Regions from separate parts of the Mesorhizobium sp. M0514 genome, predicted to be linked through region 2. Evidence: riboswitches for the same ligand, from Rfam matches in the RefSeq annotation. Region 2 holds a riboswitch; the other holds the start of a gene.

Region 1 (5,857 bases), on a different contig from region 2:
TGAACATCAGCGAGCCGCTGCGTGCCCAGGTGATCAGCGCCTCGGTCGAGGTGACCAGAAAACCCTTGTCGGCCAGTTCATTGTTGATCTCGAGGAAGAACGGATCGTCGGAACCGACCGGACGTCCGGTATTGGGGTCGATCAGACCTTTGGGCTTCGGCGCGACGAGCGTTCCGGAACTGTCGTTCAATCCCATTCCAGCGCTCCTTTTTTCCATTCATAGGCAAAGCCGATGGTCAGCACCGCCAAAAACACCATCATCGACCAGAAACCGAGCATGCCGATCTTCGAGAACGACACCGCCCACGGAAACAGGAAGGCCACTTCCAGATCGAAGATGATGAACAGGATCGACACGAGGTAGAAGCGGATGTCGAATTTCATCCGGGCATCGTCGAACGAGTTGAACCCGCACTCGTAGGCGGAAAGCTTCTCCGGATCGGGATTGCGATAAGCCACCAGGAACGGCGCGATGATAAGCGCCAGGCCTACAACCGCGGCCACGGCGATGAAGAGGACGATGGGCAGGTATGAACTGAGGAGTACGTTCATGCTCGGCTTTCCGTTGGCGGCCAATCCACTTTGATTACAGCAACCAACCCTAATGCGGAAGCGCGACAGTTTAACCGCTGAACCGTTTTAGGTGCCTTTGCTGCAACGCGGCGAGGGTTAGCGCACGGCTTTCAGCGAAGCAAGTCAAACCTTGTTCAAAAGACAGTGCTGGACGGCAGGCCGGGAAAAACTGGTCCGATCTCCTCCTGTTTGATTTCCTTCACCTTTCACTCCACTTTTGTCTCCTGACACATCTCCCGCCATTTGCCTGCTAGCATGACCGGAATCGCCGGCTAAATTCGGGAAAATGGTTCGAGGCAAGACACTTTGACGAAGGACAAAATCTCACTCCCCACGGCCAGGCGCATCGGGCTCGCCGCGCAAGGATTTCTCGATCCCCGCCCGGTCGGCACGCCCGATCGCCGCCACCTCGCCCGCGTGCTGTCGCGCACCGGCCTGCTGCAGATCGATTCCGTCAGCGCCGTGGTGCGCGCCCACTATATGCCGCTCTATTCGCGCCTTGGCCCCTACCCGCTCACCCTGCTCGACAATGCCGCAATCACCCGCAAGCGCACCGTGTTCGAGTACTGGGCGCATGAGGCCTCGTTCCTGCCGGTCGAGACCTACCCGTTGATGCGCTGGCGCATGCAGCGCGCCGAGCAGGGCGACGAAATGTATCTGGGGCTGGCCAAATGGGGCCGCGAACACGCCGCCTATATTGAAGACATCTACCGCGCGGTCGCCGAGCGCGGCCCGATTGCCGCTTCGGCACTGGAGGGCCAGAAAGGTTCGGGCGGCTGGTGGGGCTGGAGCCACGCCAAGCACGCCTTCGAATGGCTCTTCTGGGCCGGACGCATCACCACGGCGCACCGCCGTGGCTTCGAGCGCTTCTACGACCTGCCCGAGCGCGTGCTGCCGCAGGCGATCCTCGACCTGCCGGTGCCGGCGGCCGAGGACGCGCACCGCGAATTGCTGCGCATTTCCGCCCGCGCCCACGGCATCGCGACGTCGGGTGACCTGCGCGATTATTTCCGCTTGTCGCCAGCCGACATGAAGGGCCGGTTGGAGGAACTGGTCGAGATGGGCGAGTTGCTGCCGGTAAACGTCGAAGGCTGGGACAAGCCGGCTTACCTCTATAAGGACGCCCGTCTGCCGCGAAAGATCGACGCCCGCGCGCTACTGGCGCCCTTCGATCCGGTGGTCTTCGAGCGCTCGCGCACCGAGCGCCTGTTCGATTTCCACTACCGCATCGAGATCTACACCCCGGCCGACAAGCGGCAATATGGCTACTACGTGCTGCCCTTCCTGCTCGGCGACCGGATCGTCGCCCGCGTCGATCTGAAGGCCGACCGGCCTGCGAGTGTCTTACGCGTCCACGCCGCCTATGCCGAAGCAGGCGCACCGCCTGAGACCACCGCACAGCTTTTCGAGGAACTAAAGCAGATGCAGGGCTGGCTTGGCCTTGAGCGCATCGAAGTGACGCCGGCCGGCAATCTGGGGAAACCCCTGGCCGACATCGCCATGTCGTAGCAGCGCGTTGACACAACTCCCCGCAACGGCCTAAATCCGCTCCAGACGGTCCCCTGCCCGCAACGGCAAGGGCCAAGAGGGAATGCGGTGCGGGACAAAATCCCAAATCCGCGGCTGTCCCCGCAACTGTAAGCGAAGAGCCAAGGCCGAATGCCACTGGGTAACACCGGGAAGGCGGCTAACCAAGGCGATGACCCGCGAGCCAGGAGACCTGCCGTCTGAGACAAAGTATCCGATCGCCTGGCGGGTTTCCGGGCAAGGAGCACGGTTTTTGGACCAGAACAGCAGTTTTTCGGCTGGCACAGCGGATGTTTCGTCTGCCGATAGCGACGCGTTGGCCGGCGTGACCGTCATCGTCTGCGCCTCATGCCGCGATGAAACCGGCTCAGACGCTCACCCCCGCGCCGGCGAACTGCTGGCCGACGACACGCGCCTCGCCGCTGCCGGCGATATCCGGGTCCGCACCGCCGAATGCCTCGGCAATTGCAAGCGCCGGCTGAGCGCTGCCATCCTGCGTGACGGCTGCTGGAGCTATGTCTTCGGCGATCTGACCGCAACCAGCGGCGCCGACCTCGTCACCGGCGCAAAGCTCTTCGCGACCTCGACCGACGGCCTCATCCCGTGGCGCGGCCGGCCCGATAGCCTCAAGCGCGGCCTCGTTGCCCGCATCCCACCCCTCGATATGCTGAAGGACTGACGATGAACGCTTCAAACCCGGCCGGCAATCTCTCCCGTGTTCCCTGCACCGTCGTCACCGGCTTTCTCGGCGCCGGCAAGACGACGCTGGTCCGCCATCTCCTGGAAAACGCCGGGGGCAAGCGCATCGCCATCATCGTCAACGAGTTCGGCGACATCGGCATCGACGGCGAAATCCTGAAAGGCTGCGGCATCGACACCTGCCCCGAGGAAAACATCGTCGAACTCGCCAATGGCTGCATCTGCTGTACAGTCGCCGACGATTTCGTGCCCGCGCTCGACAAGATCCTCGCACTGACGCCGAAGGTCGACCACATCCTGATCGAGACCTCGGGCCTGGCTCTGCCCAAGCCGCTGGTCCAGGCATTCCAGTGGCCGAGTGTGAAAAGCCGGGTAACCGTCGACGGCGTCATCGCCGTGGTCGACGGCCCGGCGCTGGCGGAGGGACGCGTTGCCAACGATATGGACGCCCTGCAGGCTCAGCGCGCTCAGGACGAAACGCTCGACCATGACGATCCGGTCGAAGAAGTCTTCGAGGACCAGATCGCCTGCGCCGACCTGATCATCCTGTCGAAGAGCGATTTGATGGACGCCCCCGGTTCGGCCCGCGCCAACGCCATCATCAATGAGCATTCCGCTCGCGCGGTAAAAATCGTGCCGACCGCGCATGGCAAGGTCGATCCCTCGGTGCTGCTTGGCCTCGGTCTCGCCGTCGAGGACGACATCGAGAACCGCAAGTCCCACCATGACGGCGCTTTCGACCACGAGCATGACGATTTCGACACCTTCATCGTCGACATCCCCTCGATCGCCAATCCGGACGAACTGGCCAGGCGCGTCGCCATGGTGGCCGAGGAAGAGAATGTGCTGCGTGTGAAAGGCTTCGTCGATGTCGGCGGCAAGCCGATGCGGCTTTTGCTGCAGGCCGTCGGCCCACGCGTCAACCATTATTATGACCGCGCCTGGACGGCCGAAGACGATCGCCGCTCGCGTCTCGTCGTCATTGGCCTGAAGGGGCTGAACCGCCCGGCGATCGAGCGTATACTCGCCGGCTGATCTCAGGAGCAATTCCAGGAAAAGTGTGAAACGGTTTTCCCAGAGGAATTGCGTAAAAACAAGGAGATAGAGCGGCTCGCCGTTTCCGTGAAACGGTGAAACGCGCTAAGCCGCGATGCACATACTCACCACCACATCCGCGTCGCTCGACGATCTCGCCGAGCCAGTTGATCTCCGGCAGACGCCGGCGGATATCGTGGCGCTGTCCTTCACCGACAGCGACCTCGCCGGCCTCGCGGCGGGCTGGAAGGCCGATGCTGCCCGCCTGCCGTCAATGCGGCTAGCGGCGCTGCGCGACCTGCGCCATCCCATGTCCGTGGACCTCTGGATCGACAGCGTCGCTCGCTACGCCAAGGTGATTTTGGTGCGCATCCTCGGCGGCTACGACTGGTGGCGCTATGGCTGCGACCAGCTTGCCGCGACTGCCCGTGCGAACGGCATCAAGCTGGCGCTGCTGCCTGGTGAAAGCCACGACGAGGATCTCAGGCTGATCGAAGCCTCGACGCTGTCGCGCCCGGAACTGGACGCGCTGCTTGGCTATTTCCGCGAGGGCGGGCCGGAGAATATGACGGCGCTGGTGCAGCGGCTGGCGGGGTTGGCTGGGTCGGATGCGGCGGTTGCAGAGCCGGTCAGCGTGCCGAAAGCTGGCTACTACGAGCCAGGCCGCGGCGTCGTAGGCAAGTTGGATTTGGCCGATGTCGGCGTTCCTTCACACCCCCCTCTGTCCTGCCGGACATCTCCCCCGCAAGGGGGGAGATCAGCCGGCGCGGACCTCGGCACTTTTTCTGCCCAGTCGATAATAGATTCCTCTGCAACAGCCCCGATTGGCGAAAGCGTCGATGACAGCGCAATCTCCCCCCTTGCGGGGGAGATGTCCGGCAGGACAGAGGGGGGTGGGCGGGAACTCGGCGCAGACAACATCAACCCTCCCATCATCCCCATCCTCTTCTACCGCTCGATGCTGCTGGCAGCCGACGTCGCCCCCATCGACGCGCTTTTTGATGCACTGCGCCAACGCGGCATGCGCCCGGCCCCCATCTTCGTCTCCAGCCTGAAGGACCCGACGTCGCTGGCCTTCGTCGAGACCGCGCTCGCCTCGCTCAACCCCGCCGCCATCATCACCGCAACCGCCTTCGCATCCGGCGCCGAACCCGGCGTCCAAACCCTGTTCGACCGCGCCGGCGTGCCGGTCTTCCAGGTCATCGTCGCCACCACCCGCCGCCACGTCTGGGACAACAACCAGCGCGGCCTGGCGCCCGCCGACCTCGCCATGCATGTCGTGCTGCCCGAACTCGACGGCCGTATCCTTGCCGGCGCGATTTCCTTCAAGGGCGAGAGCGAGACCGACCCGGCGCTCGGCCACCGCGCCTTCGCCAACCGCCCGGAACCGGATCGCGTGGCGCAAGTGGCGGACAGGCTAGCGGCGTTCACACGGTTACAGCAGACGCCCCGCGCGACGCGTAAGTTGGCGATCCTCATTCCGGACTATCCGAGCGCGCCCGGCCGCACTGGCTATGCAGTGGGCCTGGATGTGCCGTCCAGCGTGCTGGCCATGCTGCATGACCTGAAGGAGCAGGGCTATCGCGTTGACGGGATTCCAGAAACGCCGCGTGAGTTGCTGGACGCGTTGGAGCGGAGAGGCGATGGGCTGGGGTTGGAGGAGTATCTGGACTTCTCAAAGGATTTGCCGGCTGACGCACTGGCTGCAGTCGAGGCGGCATGGGGCGCCCCTTCACCCTCCCGCTTGTGGGGAGGGTCGGTTCGCGACATTCGCGAAGCGGATGGCGCGAAACGGGGTGGGGGTAGCGGTGCACCACCCCCACCCGGCCCTGCGGGCCACCCTCCCCACAAGGGGGAGGGTAAGAGCGGCTTCCCCTTCCGCGCCGCCACCTTCGGCAACATCACTGTCGCTCTCGCCCCCGACCGTGGCCGCTCGGCCGACCGGCGCGCCGATTACCACGACCCGACGCTGCCGCCGCGCCACGATCTGCTGGCCTTCGGCCTGTGGCTGCGCAAATCGCTC
Region 2 (5,857 bases):
GCAACATGACGAGCAGGTCTCGCAAGAGACTGTCCGCGAGGGCGTCATTGAGGAAATCATAAAGCCTGTCCTGCCGACCCACCTGGAGACGGAAGGCATCAGAATTCTGGTCAACCCGACGGGGCGGTTCGTAGTCGGCGGGCCGCGCGGCGACTGCGGTCTCACTGGACGCAAGATCATCGTCGATTCCTATGGCGGGATGGGTCGTCATGGCGGCGGCGCCTTCTCGGGCAAGGACCCGTCCAAGGTTGACCGCTCGGCTGCCTATGCAGCCCGCTATGTCGCAAAGAACATCGTCGCTAGCGGACTTGCGGACGTGTGCGAGGTGCAGCTTGCTTACGCAATCGGCGTGGCCAGTCCGGTTTCCGTCATGGTCAACACGTTCGGGACAGCCAGGGTTGAGGAAAGCAGGATCGAGCGCCTCATTCTTGAGTTGTTCGATCTCAGACCGAAAGGCATTATCAAGATGCTTGATCTCTTACGCCCTATATACCGTAATACAGCGACCTATGGCCATTTCGGCCGTGAAGAGCCTGATTTCACCTGGGAGAAGACAGACAGGGCGGACGAATTGCGTCGCGAGGCAGGACTCGCCGCCCCGTGAGAGCCGCCGGCGAACGGATTGGCAAGCGGAAAGCCCATTTCCACCGGGCAGACCCGCGCCTGGCAGGCGTGGCGAGAAGCCGGCTCGGGTTTTTTGGCGGAGACATTGATGCCGGATTATGACGTGCTTTGCATCGGCAATGCCATTGTCGACATCATCGCCCAGTGCGACGAGGCATTCCTCGAGATCAACGGCATCATCAAGGGCGCGATGAACCTGATCGACACGCGCCGCGCCGAACTGCTCTACAGCCGCATGGGCCCGGCGATCGAGGCCTCCGGCGGCAGTGCCGGCAACACGGCGGCCGGCGTAGCCAGCTTCGGCGGCCGCGCCGCCTTCTTCGGCAAGGTCTCCAACGATGCGCTGGGCGAAATCTATGCGCACGATATCCATGCACAGGGTGTCGCCTTCGACACCAGGCCGCTCGAGGGACAGCCGCCGACGGCGCGCTCTATGATCTTCGTCACGCCCGACGGCGAGCGCTCGATGAACACCTATCTCGGCGCCTGCGTCGAGCTTGGCCCTGAGGATGTCGAGGCCGACAAGGCATCCGGCGCCAAGGTTACCTATTTCGAGGGCTATTTGTGGGATCCGCCGCGCGCCAAGGAGGCGATCCGGCAGACGGCGAAGCTCGCACACGAGGCCGGACGCGAAGTGTCGATGACGTTGTCGGATTCGTTCTGCGTCGACCGCTACCGGGACGAGTTCCTCGAGCTGATGCGCTCGGGCACTGTCGACATCGTCTTTGCCAACAGCCACGAGATCAAGTCGCTCTACCAGACAAAATCCTTCGACGAGGCGCTGGCTCAGATCCGCAAGGACTGCAAGATTGCCGCCGTCACCCGTTCCGAAAAAGGCTCGGTGATCGTGCGCGGCGACGAGACCGTGGTCATCGAGGCGACCGCCATCAAGGAGTTGGTCGACACCACCGGCGCCGGCGACCTCTACGCCGCCGGTTTCCTGCATGGCTACACGCAGGGCCGCAACCTCAAGACCTGCGGCGACCTTGGCTCGCTGGCGGCCGGCCTGGTGATCCAGCAGATCGGCCCAAGGCCAAGGCAGAATTTGCGCCGCGAGGCGGAAGGGGCTGGGTTGCTGTAGATGCGCGGGCAACTAACCAGCCGCCCTACTGACGCGATGACCGCAGTGGCGGAACTGTGTCAAAGCTCGCTGATAGCGACAGCCATTCGCTTCGGAGAACTGACCCATGCTGCTGCCGTGAAGCTCGCTGGAGGAGCGGTGCAAGGCGTGCTTGCCATGACGGCATTCACCGTCATCCAGATCGTCACCAGCATTTTCCAGAAGCTCAGCTTGGGGAAGGCCAGTAAGGTTCCTGAGGTAACGGAGAACTCTCGGCGTCCGTCGGACTTGACTTGCGATCACGTCCCACGATGCCGAATGCGGGCAGCAGACTGAATATTTCACAATGCTAGACAAAGGCGTAAAACGCGACCATATAACGACATAAACATTTCATTATGCGTCATTGACAAAGAGCGGGTTGCTGTGATTGTCTGCTGTTGTGGTTCTCGCGTACGGTGCTGCCGCAGCGGAGCTAAGAGGGAAGCCGGTGCGATGCCGGCGCTGCCCCCGCAACTGTTAGCGGCGTAGCCGATCCACTCATGTCACTGAGGCGAATACCCTCGGGAAGACGGGTAGAGGCTATGACCCCGCGAGCCAGGAGACCTGCCACGCCGAATTACGTCCACGGGCGGGGTGTCTCGGTGGCCGCTGCAACCGGCGTGCCGGCCTGCTAGCGCCTTCCTTGTCACCGACGCCCCCAACCATCGGGGTATGACATGACTGTCTCTCAGCAAATTCCTGTAGCAACGCTCGGCGTGCCGCGCTTCGGTCGTCGGCGAGAACTGAAATTCGCCCTCGAAAGCTACTGGTCCGGAACATCGTCCGCTGGCGACCTTCTTGCGACGTCGAAGGCGCTCCGTGCCGCTAGCTGGGAAGAGCAGCGCGATCGCGGCGTGTCGAAAATCCCGTCGAACGACTTCTCGCTTTACGACCATGTGCTCGACACCGCAGCCATGGTCGGGGCCATTCCATCCCGGTACGGCTGGAATAGCGGCGAGGTCCCACTTGACATCTACTTCGCAATGGCGCGCGGCAACCAGGGTCAGACGGAGGATTGTGGACACGCTGGTCACCAGGAGGAGGCTCGTGGACCTGGTGTAACCGCGATGGAAATGACCAAGTGGTTTGACACCAACTACCACTACATTGTGCCGGAACTCGATGATGATCAGACGTTCGCCCTCTCGTCATCGAAGCCGGTCGATTACTTCCTCGAGGCTAAAGCTCTCGGCATTCACACACGCCCAGTCATCCTTGGACCCATCACCTTCCTCAAGCTGGCGAAATCGCGTGCCGAAGGGTTCGGTCCCATCGCGCTCCTACCGCGGCTGCTGCCCGTTTACGAGCAAGTCCTGCAGAGGCTGAAGCTGTCGGGAGCCGACTGGGTGCAGATCGATGAGCCAGCGCTTGTCCTCGATCTGAACCCGAACGAACGAGCTGCGTTCGAATTCGCCTATGGCCAGCTGTCGAAAGCCGCGCCCGAGCTGAAGATCATGCTGGCTACGTATTTCGGGTCGCTGGGAGACAATCTCGAAACCGCGGTTTCTCTGCCCCTGGCCGGCCTGCATATTGATCTCGTGCGCGCTCCCGAGCAGCTGGAAACGGTGGGTCGGCTCGCTCCGAAGGATCTGGTGCTCTCGCTCGGCTTGATCGATGGCCGCAACGTCTGGCGTGCGAACCTGCCCGCCATTCTCGACCGCATCAAACCGATCGTCGCCGGCTGGCCCTTGGACCGCGTCGAGATTGCGCCTTCTTGCTCGATGCTGCATGTGCCGATTGACCTGCGCATGGAGACGGAACTCGAGGCGGACATCAGGTCGTGGCTCGCCTTCGCGGCCCAGAAGACCGACGAGCTGGTCTTGCTGGCCCGGGCCCTTTCCAAAGGCAGGGATGCGGTGGCAGCCGCGTTGAAAGCTTCTGCCGAGGCTGCCGCCACTCGCTTGACGTCCACGAAGATCCATGACCCGCTTGTTGAGGGGCGGATCGCCAGCATTGACCATAGCATGAAACGACGAGAGAGCGCTTTTGGCGAGCGCTCCAGAGTCCAGGCCGGCACGCTCGGGCTGCCGCCGTTCCCGACGACGACAATCGGGTCCTTCCCGCAGACGCCGCAGGTACGCCGCGCGCGGTCCGCTCATGCGAAGGGCCAGCTCAGTTATGTCGACTACGAGATTTTCCTGAAGAAGGAGATCGAGTCAGCAATTCGTTGGCAGGAAGAGATCGGGCTGGACGTGCTGGTGCACGGTGAGTTCGAACGAAACGATATGGTACAGCATTTCGGCGAGCAGCTGTCCGGCTTCGCCTTCACTCAGCATGCCTGGGTGCAAAGCTATGGGTCGCGCTACGTGCGTCCCCCCATCATCTTCGGGGACGTATCGAGGCGCAATCCGATGACGGTGCGCTGGTGGCAATTCGCCCAGTCGCTTACGGAAAAGCCTGTGAAGGGAATGCTCACAGGCCCAGTGACCATTCTCAACTGGTCCTTTGTTCGAGACGACGTACCCCGCTCCGAAGCCTGCCGCCAGATCGCGCTCGCCATCCGCGACGAAGTGACGGATCTCGAAAGGTCCGGCGCAAGGATGATCCAGATCGATGAGGCCGCGTTTCGCGAAGGATTGCCACTGCGCCAATCTGACTGGAAAGCCTATCTCGACTGGGCTGTCGAATGCTTCCGGATCGCTTCAACGGGTGTAAAGGACGCGACTCGAATCCATACCCACATGTGCTATTCGGAGTTCAACGAGATCATCGACGCGATCGCTGGAATGGATGCGGATGTCATTTCGATTGAGACGTCGCGCTCCAAGATGGAACTGCTGGACGCCTTCACGAGCTCCAAATATCCGAACGAGATCGGTCCCGGCGTCTATGACATTCACTCACCACGTGTGCCGGAGGTCTGCGAGATTTCGGACCTAATCATGCTTGCCCGCGAGCGACTGTCCGACGGCCAACTGTGGGTAAACCCGGACTGTGGCCTCAAAACACGGAAATGGGAGGAGGTCCGCCCTGCCCTCATGAACATGGTCGCTGCAGCGCGCGCGCTCCGGGAGAAAGTGGCCTGAGGCTTCTCCTTCCTCACCGTGTGGTGAGCTACCGGCTGGCTCCTGTCGGCCGTGAACATGCCAAACCGGCACACTCTTGGAAATGAGCCACTCGGCGCAAATGTGCAATTTCCCTACGGCACGTGTCTTAATCCCGCAGAAATATAAATGTGGCACTACGCTATAATATCGGTTCCTTGGGGACATACAGGCCCCGCGCCTCGAACAAATCGGACACGCGTCGTTTCTCGAAGTAGACTGCTTGGCGCGTTCGCTCAGGCAGCGACAATATATGGTGCTGCGTCTGTCCGCCCCCCAGTTGATCGCGCAGACTACGGGCGAGGTGGCAGGGTTCGGGTATCGCTAGACTAGCGTCCCGCCAATTCGGAGATGGACGTCGCAATTCGTGTCGCCAAGTAAAAATCGCCAATCATTTTCGATTGCGAGTCCGCAGCCAGTTGGCCCTTATTTTCCTGAGATCTGCGTTACAGGCCGGGGCGTTGTCGCCGTTTCTGAGGGTAAGATGGGATAGGCGACGTCAGGTGCCTCTCCGGTCAGCGAGTTGAGGAAGGCAACAAGCAGGTCAACTTCTTCGTCCGCCAGTACTACGCCGAGCTGGGTGGTCCCCATAATGGCGACGGCCTGTTTCAGATCCCAAACCTTGCCCGAATGAAAGTATGGCGCGGTGAGTGCAACGTTGCGCAGCGGCGCCACGCGGAAGACATAGGAATCGTCGGCTGCATTGGTGACCTCAAATCGGCCCTTGTCTTTGTCCGGCAGGACTTCGGCGCTGGGCCGTTCCACGAGGCCGAATGGGTAATAGGCTTGCCCACCAACGTTGATGCCGGCATGGCAGGACGAGCAGCCTTTGTCCATGAAAAGCACCAGGCCCTGTTTCTGTTCGGAAGTCATGGCAACCTCATCACCATTCAGGAAGCTGTCGAACGGGGCAGGTGTGACCAGTGTCGCCTCGAAGGCTTCGATCGCCTTGGCGAAGTTGTCGAAGGTGACCCGATCGGCTTCAGCCGGAAAAGCTGCATCGAACCACTCGACATATTGCGGCATGGACTTGAGAGTGGCGATGAGTTGGCCCGGTGTATTGGCCATTTCGATCCCGGCTTGGACC

What was found. A riboswitch is a leader RNA that binds a small molecule or an ion and turns the genes downstream of it on or off. The one in region 2 is predicted to bind cobalamin.
Region 1: another riboswitch for cobalamin. It lies ahead of NKI61_RS26760 (DUF1636 family protein); the one in region 2 lies ahead of metE (5-methyltetrahydropteroyltriglutamate--homocysteine S-methyltransferase).

The regions. Positions count from the first base shown of each region.
Region 1 covers NZ_JAMYQZ010000088.1:19,404-25,260, forward strand. The annotation lists gene NKI61_RS26745 (NuoB/complex I 20 kDa subunit family protein) at 1-196, opposite strand, end outside; gene NKI61_RS26750 (NADH-quinone oxidoreductase subunit A) at 187-552, opposite strand; gene NKI61_RS26755 (winged helix-turn-helix domain-containing protein) at 880-2,082, shown strand; cobalamin riboswitch at 2,112-2,315, shown strand; gene NKI61_RS26760 (DUF1636 family protein) at 2,354-2,779, shown strand; gene cobW (cobalamin biosynthesis protein CobW) at 2,782-3,834, shown strand; partial or broken gene NKI61_RS26770 (cobaltochelatase subunit CobN) at 3,950-5,857, shown strand, end outside.
Region 2 covers NZ_JAMYQZ010000041.1:37,959-43,815, reverse strand. The annotation lists gene metK (methionine adenosyltransferase) at 1-604, shown strand, start outside; gene NKI61_RS18115 (adenosine kinase) at 713-1,705, shown strand; cobalamin riboswitch at 2,111-2,312, shown strand; gene metE (5-methyltetrahydropteroyltriglutamate--homocysteine S-methyltransferase) at 2,404-4,752, shown strand; gene NKI61_RS18105 (cytochrome-c peroxidase) at 5,197-5,857, opposite strand, start outside.